3 regions of the Citrobacter sp. Marseille-Q6884 genome follow, and region 1 is predicted to be linked to each of the others. Evidence: predicted binding sites of a transcription regulator. Region 1 holds the regulator's gene; each other region holds the start of a gene.
The links. Region 1 encodes Fur, which represses iron uptake genes when iron is present. Its sites were predicted from a motif close to ATAATAATGAGAACNACTATCAA; they were not measured.
Positions count from the first base shown of each region.

Region 2: gpmA (2,3-diphosphoglycerate-dependent phosphoglycerate mutase) is a predicted target of Fur. The motif match lies at 2,377-2,399, and genes of this name have one in related genera.
Region 3: N7268_RS16585 (Nramp family divalent metal transporter) is a predicted target of Fur. The motif match lies at 3,188-3,210, and genes of this name have one in related genera.

Region 1 is NZ_CAMDRE010000001.1:2,565,411-2,569,833, forward strand. It holds gene chiP (chitoporin ChiP) at 1-683, shown strand, start outside; gene chiQ (ChiQ/YbfN family lipoprotein) at 733-1,065, shown strand; gene fur (ferric iron uptake transcriptional regulator) at 1,169-1,615, opposite strand; gene N7268_RS12075 (ryhB-regulated fur leader peptide) at 1,608-1,694, opposite strand; gene fldA (flavodoxin FldA) at 1,905-2,435, opposite strand; gene ybfE (LexA regulated protein) at 2,591-2,878, opposite strand; gene ybfF (esterase) at 3,007-3,780, opposite strand; gene seqA (replication initiation negative regulator SeqA) at 3,968-4,423, shown strand, end outside.
Region 2 is NZ_CAMDRE010000001.1:2,666,293-2,670,715, forward strand. It holds gene N7268_RS12590 (YbgS-like family protein) at 1-161, opposite strand, end outside; gene aroG (3-deoxy-7-phosphoheptulonate synthase AroG) at 479-1,531, shown strand; gene gpmA (2,3-diphosphoglycerate-dependent phosphoglycerate mutase) at 1,598-2,350, opposite strand; gene galM (galactose-1-epimerase) at 2,581-3,621, opposite strand; gene galK (galactokinase) at 3,615-4,423, opposite strand, start outside.
Region 3 is NZ_CAMDRE010000002.1:330,615-335,037, reverse strand. It holds gene N7268_RS16600 (alpha-keto acid decarboxylase family protein) at 1-238, opposite strand, end outside; gene mgrA (L-glyceraldehyde 3-phosphate reductase) at 421-1,419, shown strand; gene ypeC (DUF2502 domain-containing protein YpeC) at 1,548-1,874, shown strand; gene N7268_RS16585 (Nramp family divalent metal transporter) at 1,907-3,145, opposite strand; gene nupC (NupC/NupG family nucleoside CNT transporter) at 3,490-4,423, shown strand, end outside.

The sequences.
Region 1 (4,423 bases):
AGTCTGAAGGTTATGTTGATCAGTACTTCGCAAAAGCCAGCTACAAATTTGATTTAGGCGGTAACCCGTTTACCACCAGCTATCAGTTCTACGGCGCGCGTGACAAAGTTGATGACCGCACCGTCAACAATATTTATGACGGTACGGCCTGGTTGCAGGCGTTGACCTTCGGCTACAAAGTGGCGGAAGTGGTTGACCTGCGTCTGGAAGGTACCTGGGTTAAAGCAGACGGGCAACAGGGCTACTTCCTGCAGCGTATGACGCCGACGTATGCGTCTTCAAACGGTCGTCTGGACGTGTGGTGGGATAACCGTTCTGACTTCAACGCCAACGGTGAAAAAGCGGTCTTCTTCGGCGCAATGTATGACCTGAAGAACTGGAACCTGCCTGGCTGGGCAGTGGGTGCTTCTTACGTTTACGCATGGGATGCTAAGCCATCGACCTGGCAGCTCAACCCGGACGCCTATTACGACAAAAACCGTACCATCGAAGAGTCCTCTTACAGCCTGGATGCGGTCTACACCCTGCAGGACGGTCGTGCGAAGGGCACTATGTTTAAACTGCACTTCACACAGTACGACAACCATTCAGATATTCCGAGCTGGGGCGGTGGTTACGGCAACATCTTCCAGGATGAGCGTGACGTGAAGTTCATCGTTATCGCGCCGTTCACTATCTTCTAATGCCAATCGCGGCAGGCCGGGTGCCTGCCGCATCGTTGAGGACTGTTCAATGAAAAAACTGCTACTCATCGCCGTGATGGCATCAGGTCTTGTGGCGTGTGCGCAATCCACGGCGCCGAAAGAAGATAGCCGTCTTAAAGAAGCCTACAGTGCCTGTATTAATACCGCACAGGGTTCGCCGGAGAAAATCGAGGCCTGTCAGAGTGTGTTGAACGTGCTGAAGAAAGAAAAGCAGCACCAGCAATTTGCTAACGAAGAAAGTGTCCGCGTACTGGATTACCAGCAGTGTATTCAGGCGACGCGTACGGGCAACGATCAGGCTGTCACGGCTGACTGTGACAAAGTCTGGCAGGAAATTCGCAGCAAGAACGCGGCTCAATAAGGCTCGTCGATTGATCGCTTAAAAAGACTCGTGTGACAGCGGGTCTTTTTTTATGCGCATAAAAAAAGCCAACCGGAGGGTTGGCCTTTCTGAATACATCACATTATTTTGCGTCGTGCGCATGCTCATCTTCGCGGCAATCACCTTCAGCACAGTGTCCGTAAAGATAGAGGCTATGGTTGGTTAAGCGAATACCATGTTTCGCTGCGATTTCACGCTGGCGCGCTTCGATAGAATCATCACTGAATTCGACCACTTTGCCACAGTCGAGGCAGATCAGGTGATCGTGATGATGTTGCTGAGTCAGTTCGAAGACGGATTTACCACCTTCAAAATTATGGCGGGTCACGATACCGGCATCATCAAATTGGTTCAGCACACGGTACACGGTCGCCAGACCAATTTCTTCACCCATATCGATCAGGCGTTTGTATAAGTCTTCCGCACTGACGTGATGGTTATCCGGTTCCTGAAGAACTTCCAGAATTTTTAAACGAGGAAGCGTTACTTTCAGGCCAGCCTTCTTTAATGCGGTATTGTTGTCAGTCATGCGGAATCTGTCCTGTAGCTAAACGGTTCACTTCATTAAAAGAAGTGACAGAAATTGCACTTGAGATAATGCGTATCATTATAGAACTGCCATGCCTAAATGAAAACTGCAAGTCTCTGGCAAATATTGTTAATCAAAACGTGGTATCGCCTACAAACACACTGTGCAATACCCCATTGGCATCCAGCCATTGTACAGGGTCAGGCGAAAAAGTTACAAATTTGTAGCAATTATTTTGATTGGTTTTATCTATTGATGCGGCGCAGATGAGTTTCTGCGCCGCATCAAATCAGGCGTTCAGGATTTCGTCGAGATGCAGTTCAGCAGAAATCTGTTTAACCCATTTTTCGACGCGTTCTGCAGTCAGTTCAGGCTGGCGATCTTCGTCGATAGCCAGACCAACAAAGTGGTCGTCATCCGCCAAACCTTTGGACGCTTCAAAGTGATAACCCGCCGTTGGCCAGTGACCGACGATGGTTGCGCCGCGCGGTTCAATAATGTCGCGAATAGTGCCTAACGCATCGCAGAAATATTCTGCGTAGTCTTCCTGGTCGCCGCAGCCAAACAGCGCAACCAGCTTACCGTTGAAATCAATGTCTTCGAGAGTCGGGAAGAAGTCATCCCAGTCACACTGCGCTTCACCGTAGTACCAGGTTGGGATGCCGAGCAGCAGAATGTCATACCCTTCCAGGTCTTCTTTGCTGCTTTTTGCAATGTCATGTACATCGGCAACGTCTTTACCAAGCTGTTTTTGAATCATTTTTGCGATGTTTTCGGTATTACCGGTGTCGCTGCCGAAAAAGATGCCAGTGATTGCCATGAGTAAAATAACCTCTTGAAACTTATTGAAATGGTGGTGGCGCAATGCCCACGGATACGGGCAATCATAGCAGAACAGGCTGGCATGCGGAAACAGCAAACACGCCGGACTGCACACTGTGCTACATGATTTATGATTTTAAGCAGAAATTCAGACTATGCCTGACCACGCAATGTGCTGAGTTGGTTCATCAGCATCTCTTCGATGAGTTCACTGCGACTCATGTTGCGCGCGTCTGCCAGATGATTCAAAGCGTCAACGGCGTCAGCGTTCAGCTTCAGTTCGACACGCTTAAGCCCGCGAACTTTGTCACGTTTAAGCTGATTACGTTTGTTAATACGTAACTGTTCATCACGCGAGAGCGGATTGGTTTTGGGTCGTCCCGGGCGACGCTCCTGCGCGAACAGATCTAATGTCGTACGGTCCGTTTGTTCTTTGGCCATGATCTTGGTGACTTCGGGGAAACAATCAGCCAGGCGTCTGCCCGGATGGATAGCGCGCCATCATACATCAGCAGGGGAGGCGCGCCAACGCCCACGCACGTAATCGCGCGCGGACGCTGAGTTTTTAATCAGTTGGCCTTATCCGCAAGATAACGACGTATTGCGCGTAATACCGCCTCCGGTTTTTCTGCATGCACCCAATGGCCTGCGCCGGCAATAACATGTGCTCGTGCCTGTGGGAATTGCGCCAGCAAGGGGGCACGGTACGCTTCAGTCACGTAAGGCGAGTTTCCGCCGGGGATAAACAGTGCCGGGTGATCCCATGCGGGTATCGTTTCCCAGCCCACAATATGGGGATACTGCTCCCACAGAACCGGGACATTAAAGCGCCATTCACCGTCAACAAAGGATTTCAACAGGAACTGGATCACGCCTTCTTCTTTCAGATGTTGGCGCATCACGCTTGCCGCTTGCTGGCGCGACGTGGCTTGTGCATCCGTCACGGCATTAATCGCCACGAAGATCTCATCGTGGCGGCGGACCTGATAGTCAACCGGCGCAATATCGATAGCGACCAGTTGATCAATACGTTCCGGCGCCAGCGCGGTTAACGCCATAACGGCTTTGCCGCCCATCGAGTGACCAATAAAAGTGGCTTTTTCGATGTTCTGCGCATCCAGCGTATCCAGCAGATCTTGCGCCATGGCCGGGTAATTCATCTCCGAAGAACGGGGCGAGAGACCATGATTTCGCATATCAACCTGGATGATATCGTGATCGACGACCAGATCGCGCGCCAGTATGCCCAGGTTGTCCAGGCTACCAAACAGGCCGTGAACCAGGACGATGGGAGAATTATTGTGCAGGTTTTGCGCAGATTGCGCTCGGATATTCAATTTCATGGCAAAGTTCTTTTTTTCACGCTATCGGGTTAGGGTATCATGTTGACCATTCTGCCACACGGCTGCAACAACTACGGTTTACTCCGAGTTTTGCAGGCCAACAGGCTCGACGCTATCCGCTGTTGGGATTTGCCTTTACACTGATCCCAGCAACTTGTATTCAGCCAAGACACCGCACTGGATTAAGATGAAAACGATTGAAGTTGATGATGAACTCTATAGCTATATTGCCAGCCACACCAAGCATATCGGCGAGAGCGCATCCGACATTTTACGGCGTATGTTGAAATTTTCCGCCGCATCACAGACAGCCACCCCGGTGGTAAAAGAAGTCCGCGCCGTGCAACCTGTTGTGGAAGCCAAGCCGGTCAACCCTGTTAAAGACAAAGTACGCGCTATGCGTGAACTGCTGCTTTCCGATGAATATGCGGAACAGAAAAAAGCAGTGAATCGCTTTATGCTGGTGCTGTCTACACTCTATTCACTGGATCAACACGCGTTTGCCGAAGCAACGGAATCGTTGCATGGCCGCACGCGCGTCTATTTTGCAGCGGATGAACAGACGCTGCTGAAAAATGGTAATCAAACCAAGCCGAAACACGTGCCAGGCACGCCGTATTGGGTGATCACCAACACGAATACC
Region 2 (4,423 bases), 100 kb from region 1:
GCAACGTTTTCTCGTGCATCCGGGGCCGTTTGGCCTGCATCCGCCGAAGAATTTGCTTGTCCATTATTGGACTGCGTGGTTGTCTCTGCTGCCAGTGCCGCGCCGCTGGCGAGGGTGAGGGTGGCAGTCAGGAAAAGTGAGGCCAGCTTTGTCATTTGCATAATATGCTCCTGTTATGGTCGATATGTCGGATAACCTCTTCCAACAGTGCATGTGCCAGTTAAATCCTCAGAGAGTGGTTAAATATTTCAGTATGAAAATTAAAACCAGCATAGAATATTGAATTAAATGAAAAAATAAGTTGTTGCAGTTAAAAATTGTAGTTTAGATCTCGTTTTTCGCTACTTTATTGCGTTTTTTCGGTTGATTCCAGGATTAATCCGTCCAAAGTGTAAAACCCCGTTTACACTTTATGACTGAAGATATAGATTGGAGGGATTGCATTCATTTATATAAGTATGGCAACGCTGGAAAAATCATGAATTATCAGAACGACGATTTACGCATTAAAGAGATCAACGAGTTATTACCGCCAGTCGCACTGTTGGAAAAATTCCCCGCTACTGAAAATGCCGCAAACACGGTAGCCCATGCCCGCAAAGCGATTCATAAAATTCTGAAAGGAAGCGACGATCGTTTGCTGGTCGTCATTGGGCCATGCTCAATTCATGATCCGGCAGCCGCGAAAGAGTATGCTTCTCGCCTGCTGGCATTGCGTGAAGAGTTAAAAGACGAACTTGAAATTGTGATGCGCGTCTATTTTGAAAAGCCGCGTACCACTGTGGGTTGGAAAGGGCTCATTAACGATCCGCATATGGACGGCAGCTTCCAGATCAACGACGGCCTGCGTATTGCGCGTAAGTTACTGCTGGATATCAACGATAGCGGCTTGCCGGCGGCAGGTGAATTCCTGGATATGATCACCCCACAGTATCTCGCTGATCTGATGAGCTGGGGCGCAATCGGAGCGCGTACAACAGAGTCTCAGGTTCACCGTGAGCTGGCGTCAGGGCTTTCTTGTCCGGTTGGTTTTAAAAACGGTACTGATGGCACAATCAAAGTTGCCATTGATGCTATCAACGCCGCAGGTGCGCCGCATTGTTTCCTGTCTGTGACCAAATGGGGTCATTCCGCGATTGTGAATACCAGTGGTAATGGCGATTGCCATATCATTTTGCGCGGCGGCAAAGAGCCGAATTACAGTGCCCAACACGTTGCTGACGTGAAAGAAGGGCTGGTCAAAGCGGGTCTCTCTCCGCAGGTTATGATCGACTTCAGCCATGCGAACTCCAGCAAGCAGTTCAAAAAGCAGATGGATGTTGCCAAAGACGTTTGCGGACAGGTTGCTGGTGGTGAAAAAGCGATTATTGGCGTGATGATTGAAAGTCATCTGGTGGAAGGTAACCAGAACCCGGATAACGGTGAACCGCTGACCTACGGTAAGAGCATTACCGATGCCTGCATTGGCTGGGAAGACACGGATGCGGTGTTGCGTCAGCTGGCGAATGCGGTTAAAGCGCGTCGCGGCTAAGGATTTAGCTTCACTGAGAATAAAAAAGCGTGGATTTTCCACGCTTTTCTATTTAAGGCGAAGAAATTACTTCGCTTTGCCCTGGTTGGCGACGGCCGCCGCTTTAGCTGCGATCTCGTCAGCATTACCCAGATAGTAATGTTTGATCGGCTTGAAGTTTTCATCGAACTCATACACCAGCGGTACACCGGTCGGAATATTCAGTTCAAGAATTTCATCTTCGCCCATATTATCCAGGTATTTCACCAGCGCGCGCAGAGAGTTACCGTGAGCGGCAATAATCACGCGCTCACCGCTCTTCATACGCGGCAGAATGGTTTCGTTCCAGTAAGGGATAACGCGGTCAATGGTCAGCGCCAGGCTTTCAGTTACCGGCAACTCTTTATCGGTCAACTGCGCATAACGCGGATCGTGACCCGGGTAGCGTTCGTCATCTTTGGTCAATTCCGGCGGCGTGACGGCAAAGCCACGACGCCACTGCTTAACCTGTTCGTCGCCATATTTTTCTGCGGTTTCAGCTTTGTTCAGACCCTGCAGCGCGCCGTAATGGCGTTCGTTCAGTTTCCAGGATTTTTCAACCGGCAACCAGGCCTGATCCAGTTCATCCAGCACATTCCACAGGGTATGGATGGCACGTTTCAGCACAGAGGTATAAGCAAAATCGAAACTGTAGCCTTCCTCTTTCAGCAGTTTACCTGCCGCTTTTGCTTCGCCTACGCCTTTCTCGGACAGATCAACATCGTACCAACCGGTAAAGCGGTTTTCGTTGTTCCACTGACTTTCACCGTGACGTACCAGAACCAGCTTCGTTACAGCCATACACTCACTCCTATAAATCATATTGAATGATAATAATTCTCATTATATTGCCGTAATGCGCCAGCGGCAATGCTTACGCATAACCATAGCGAAAATAGCGACACAGTGTAAGGTTCTTGTGAACTCAAGGTTGCGATTTTGTCTTTAAGTGGTGCGATTTTGAGCGGGGCAGGGAGGGGACGAGCAATAAACCCGATGGCTTGCGTCATCGGGCTTGTCACGGTGCACTATCAGGCAGGTATAAACCGATACTCAGTCACGCTGGTGTACTCCTCGCCAGGACGCAGTAAGCAGTCTGGCTGAGGCCATTCAGGATGGTTCGGGCTGTCTGGTAGGAACTCACTTTCCAGTGCCAGTCCTTGCCAGTCGGCGTACGCTTCAGGTCCACGAGAGGGAGTGCCACCGAGGAAATTCCCGGAGTAGAACTGCAATGCCGGAGCCGAGGTGTAGACCTCCATCTGCAGTTTTTCATCCTGCGACCACAGGTGAGCGGCAGGTTTACGGGCATCACCTTGTGCCTGTAGCAAGAAGGCGTGGTCGTAACCTTTCACCTTACGCTGGTCATCATCGGCCAGGAACTGGCTGTCGATGACTTTGGGTGTACGGAAATCGAAAGAGGTACCTGCTACCGATTTCAGCCCGTCGCGCGGGATCCCTGTCTCATCAACCGGCAGATACGTATCGGCCAGGATCTGCAGCTTATGCTGGCGGATATCGGTTTTGTCACCGTCGAGATTAAAATAAACGTGATTCGTTAAATTCACCGGGCACGGTTTATTCACCGTCGCACGGTAGGTGATCGAAATACGATTATCGTCAGTCAGGCGGTACTGTGCCGTCGCGCAAAGATGGCCAGGGAAGCCCTGATCGCCATCGTCTGATGTTAAGGCAAACAGCACCTGGCGGTCGTTCTGATTCACTATCTGCCAGCGGCGTTTGTCGAAACCGTCGGGCCCGCCATGCAGCTGGTTTTCACCCTGGCTTGGCAGTAATTCAATGGTTTCGCCTGCAAAAGTATACCGACTGTTCGCGATACGGTTAGCGTAACGGCCAATCGATGCGCCAAGAAACGCAGACTGATTCGGGTATTGCTCCGGGCTGGTACAGCCGAGTAGCGCTTCGCGAACGCTACCATCGCTGAGTGGGACGCGCGCAGACAAAAGCGTTGCGCCCCAATCCATTAGGGTAACGACCATCCCTGCGTCATTCCGCAGGGTTAGCAGTCGAAACGGCTGGCCATCGGGGGCCAGTACGGGAATTTCGTTTAGCACTGTCCGGCTCCTTGTGAAGGTTTGCAGACATAGAACGTTTCTTTGATACCGGTTTTCGCTTCGTACTGTGTGGCGACAGCCTGCTGGACAGCAGGAACCAACGCTTGCGGAATCAGCGCCACAATGCAGCCACCGAAACCACCACCCGTCATGCGCACACCGCCTTGATCACCAATGGTCGCTTTGACAATCTCAACCAGCGTATCAATTTGCGGTACGGTAATTTCGAAATCATCGCGCATGGAGGCGTGAGATTCCGCCATCAGCTGACCCATGCGCAGTAGGTCGCCTTTCTCCAGCGCTTCTGCGGCTTCAACGGTACGGGCATTTTCAGTCAGCACATGGCGAACACGTTTGGCAACGATCGGATCCAGCTCGTGTGCGACGGCGTTAAATGCCTCCAGGCTGACATCACGCAGCGCGGGCTGCTGGAAGAAACGTGCACCTGTTTCACATTGTTCGCGGCGGGTGTTGTACTCACTGCCCACCAGCGTACGTTTAAAGTTACTGTTGATGATGACCACCGCCACACCTTCAGGCATGGAGACCGCTTTGGTGCCCAGTGTGCGACAGTCGATCAGCAGCGCATGATCTTTCTTGCCAAGAGCAGAGATCAACTGGTCCATAATCCCGCAGTTACAGCCGACAAACTGGTTTTCAGCTTCCTGACCGTTAAGGGCGATTTGCGCGCCATCGAGCGGCAGATGAAAAAGCTGCTGGAATACCGTTCCCACCGCCACTTCCAGCGAAGCCGAAGAACTTAAGCCTGCCCCTTGCGGTACGTTGCCGCTGATCACAAGAT
Region 3 (4,423 bases), on a different contig from region 1:
GCTCTCCCACACCAAATGTGGTGAGTATCGCCCCCGCCCCTGCGACCCGGGCGTAGCCATCCGCCGCGTAAGCCGCATTTAATTCGTTGGCACACCCGACCCAACACACATCGGGATGGGCAATCACGTGATCAAGAAATTGCAAATTATAATCACCCGGCACACCAAAGAGATGGCCAATACCACAACCTGCCAACCTGTCCAGCAGATAATCAGCAACGGAATACGGGGTTTGCATGACAGCTATCCTTCTGACGGTAACCTCATGTTGAGTATCGAAGAACTGTGATGCCTGTCCAGGGAAGTCGCTGTGAAGGGGGTGGAAAGTAAGATGTACAGTTTTCATCCAAAAATTTAATTGCAGTCGACCTTGTGTAAACGTATACACTCAATGACACACCTTATCCGACAGGAGGCTTCATGGTTTATCAGGCTGATGAAAATCGTTACCAGACAATGGCGTATCGCCGCTGTGGCCAGAGCGGATTAAAGCTCCCCATCATTTCTCTGGGCTTATGGCACAACTTTGGCGATACCACGCAGGTAGAGAACAGCCGGGCGTTGTTGCAGCGTGCTTTCGATCTGGGCATCACCCATTTTGATCTCGCCAACAACTATGGTCCGCCGCCGGGGTCGGCAGAACGTAATTTCGGACGTATCTTGCAGGAAGATTTTTTACCGTGGCGTGATGAGCTCATTATCTCCACCAAAGCAGGCTACACCATGTGGGAAGGTCCTTATGGGGACTGGGGTTCGCGTAAATACCTGATTGCCAGCCTCGACCAAAGCCTGAAACGGATGGGGCTGGAGTATGTGGATATCTTCTATCACCATCGCCCCGATCCGGAAACACCGCTCAAAGAAACCATGAAGGCACTGGATCATATCGTCCGTCAGGGCAAAGCGCTCTATGTCGGTCTGTCGAACTATCCTGCCGATCTTGCCAGGCAGGCCATTGAGATCCTCGATGATTTGGGCACGCCATGCCTGATTCACCAGCCTAAATATTCCATGTTTGAACGCTGGGTCGAAGGCGGCTTGCTCACTCTGCTACAGGAAAAAGGGGTTGGCAGTATCGCCTTCTCTCCGTTAGCGGGCGGGCAATTAACGGACAGATACCTGAACGGGATTCCTGCCGATTCTCGTGCCGCAAGTGGCAGCCGTTTTCTGAACCCGGATCAGATAACGCCAGAGAAACTAGAGAAGGTTCGCTTACTCAACGCGCTGGCTGAACGACGGGGACAAAAGCTCTCCCAAATGGCGTTAGCCTGGGTGTTACGGGAAGATAAGGTCACCTCGGTTCTGATTGGCGCCAGTAAACCTGCGCAAATAGAAGATGCGGTGGGCATGCTGGCGAACCGGCATTTCTCTGCCGAGGAATGTGCGGAGATTGATGTAATCCTGGGTTGTTTGAAATAAAGACACATTTATTAACAAAAAGTGCTCTCCCTCGTGATTTAAGAGTTAAGGCGATGAAACGGGGCTTTACTGCCCCGTAATATTACGTTAACAGGCCGGCTACGGCTCGATCGTGAAGGAGAGAAAACATGTTCAGGTCACTGATTCTGGCGGCAGTCTTATTGGCTTTTACACCGCTGGCTGCAAACGCTGGTGAAATCACCCTGCTGCCATCAATAAAATTACAAATTGGCGATCGCGACAATTACGGTAACTACTGGGATGGTGGGCGCTGGCGTGACCGGGACTACTGGCACAATAACTACGAATGGCGCAAAAACCGTTGGTGGCGTCATGACAACGGCTATCATCGCGGTTGGGATAAACGTAAAGCCTACGAGCGCGGTTATCGTGAAGGCTGGAACGACCGTGACGACCACCGGGGTCATGGACGAGGTCATAAACACCATCATTAATGTAACAAAAGAGCCTGCGGGCTCTTTTGTTTTTACAAACCGAGCGCGGTTCCCACCAGCAGCCAGATATTCAGCGCCACCACCAACACAACAATCATCCAGCCAAGCTGTTTTACCCAACGGGTGTTCACCAAATCGCCCATCAGTTTGCTGTCGCTAGTAAAGATCAGCAGCGGTACCAGCGCCAGTGCAATACCGAAACTGAGCAATACCTGGCTCATCACCAGAATACGGGTGGGGTCCAGCCCCATCAAAATAACGATAAACGACGGCATCATGGTGACGGTACGGCGTACCCATAATGGAATGTGAAAGCGGATAAACCCTTGCATAACAACCTGCCCCGCCAGCGTCCCGACAACGGTAGAGGAGAGACCTGCTGCCACCAGGCTTAAACCAAAAACCGTCGCCGCAGCGTGGCTCAATAATGGCTCAAGCGTCAGATAAGCCTGATCAAGGTCGGCAATACCGGTATGCCCGCTAAAGTGAAATGCAGCCGCTGCCGTTGCCATCATCGCCAGATTCACAAACCCGGCAATCGTCATCGCAATGGCAACATCCCATTTAGTGGCCGCATAGCGCTGTTGCCGCGTCCCGCCGTGCAGATGCTGGGTTAAAGAAGAATGCAGATAAATGACGTGTGGCATAATCGTAGCGCCGAGCACACCGGCTGCCAGAAATACGGCTTCAGAATTGGGCAGACTGGGAATAATCATCCCCTTGCTCAACTGCGCCAGGTTAGGTTGGGAAAAAATCAGCTCGACGATGTACGCCGCAGCCACAAACAACAGTAGCCCGCCAATCACTTTTTCCAATGGTTTTTGTCCACGGCGCTGCAGCATCAGGATCAAGAAGGTTGCAATACCGGTAAGTACAGCCCCTTGTAACAACGAAACGCCAAGAATCAACTTGAAGCCAATTGCCGCACCGATAAACTCAGCCAGATCCGTCGCCATGGCGATAATTTCGGCCTGCACCCAATAAAACCAGACCACCGGGCGCGGATAATGATCGCGAATTTGTTCTGCCAGATTTTTGCCTGTGGCAATCCCCAGCTTTGCGGACAGCACCTGAATCAGCATCGCCATCAGATTTGCCCAGACGACGACCCACAGCAGTTTATAGCCAAAGCTCGCCCCTGCCTGGATATTCGTGGCAAAGTTACCCGGATCGATGTACCCGATCGCCGCGATGAACGCAGGTCCCATTAATGCGAGCTTCAACTTGCGCGCTGCCCGTCCACTGCTACTCTCAACGCGATCGTTCGTCATTTTAGTACCTCAGAAACATAGCCTTTGCTATGTTTCAAGCTACGCCTATTGAGAATGATTATCAAATTCATTTTGATGGGTGAAATTGATTTCTCTGATAGCGTTGGTCTATGGATTAATAAGAAATCTGGAAATACCGGCGAGATGTTTGATTATTGTTATGAGATTAGCACAATGACATAACTTTTCACTTCCATACTAAACATAACGGAAGTGTATCGCTGATCACTAATTTTGAATCTCGTCACAGGTCCTTATTATAGTGTGTGTTTGATCTCGTTTTCTTTGGTGTTGTTACATAGAATGTGCACGGAAATTAAACCTGCCTCATATTTGGAGCAAATATGGACCGCGTTCTTCATTTTATCCTGGCCCTTGCCGTGGTTGCGGTACTCGCACTGCTGGTAAGCAGTGACCGTAAAAAAATTCGCATTCGTTATGTTATTCAATTGCTTGTTATCGAAGTGTTACTGGCCTGGTTCTTCCTGAACTCTGATGTCGGTCTGGGCTTCGTGAGAGGCTTCTCCGAGATGTTTGAAAAACTGCTCGGGTTCGCTAATGAAGGGACAAACTTTGTCTTCGGCAGCATGAACGATAAAGGCCTGGCATTCTTCTTCCTGAAAGTGCTTTGCCCTATCGTCTTCATTTCCGCTCTGATCGGTATTCTGCAGCACATCCGCGTTCTGCCGGTTATCATCCGCGCAATTGGTTTCCTGTTATCCAAAGTTAACGGTATGGGTAAACTGGAATCCTTCAACGCCGTCAGCTCCCTGATCCTGGGTCAGTCTGAGAACTTTATCGCCTATAAAGATATTCTCGGCAAAATGTCACGCAACCGCATGTACACCATGGCAGCAACGGCAATGTCCACTGTTTCCATGTCCATCGTGGGCGCGTACATGACCATGCTGGAACCAAAATATGTCGTTGCGGCACTGGTTCTGAACATGTTCAGCACCTTTATCGTACTGTCGCTTATCAACCCTTACCGCGTTGATGCCAGCGAAGAAAACATCCAGATGTCCAACCTGCACGAAGGCCAGAGCTTCTTCGAAATGCTGGGTGAGTACATCCTGGCAGGTTTCAAAGTTGCCATTATCGTTGCAGCGATGCTGATTGGTTTCATCGCGCTGATTGCCGCGCTGAACGCCCTGTTCGCTACCGTAACCGGTTGGTTTGGCTACAGCATCTCCTTCCAGGGCATCCTGGGTTACATCTTCTATCCGGTTGCATGGGTGATGGGTGTGCCGTCCAGCGAAGCACTGCAGGTGGGCAGTA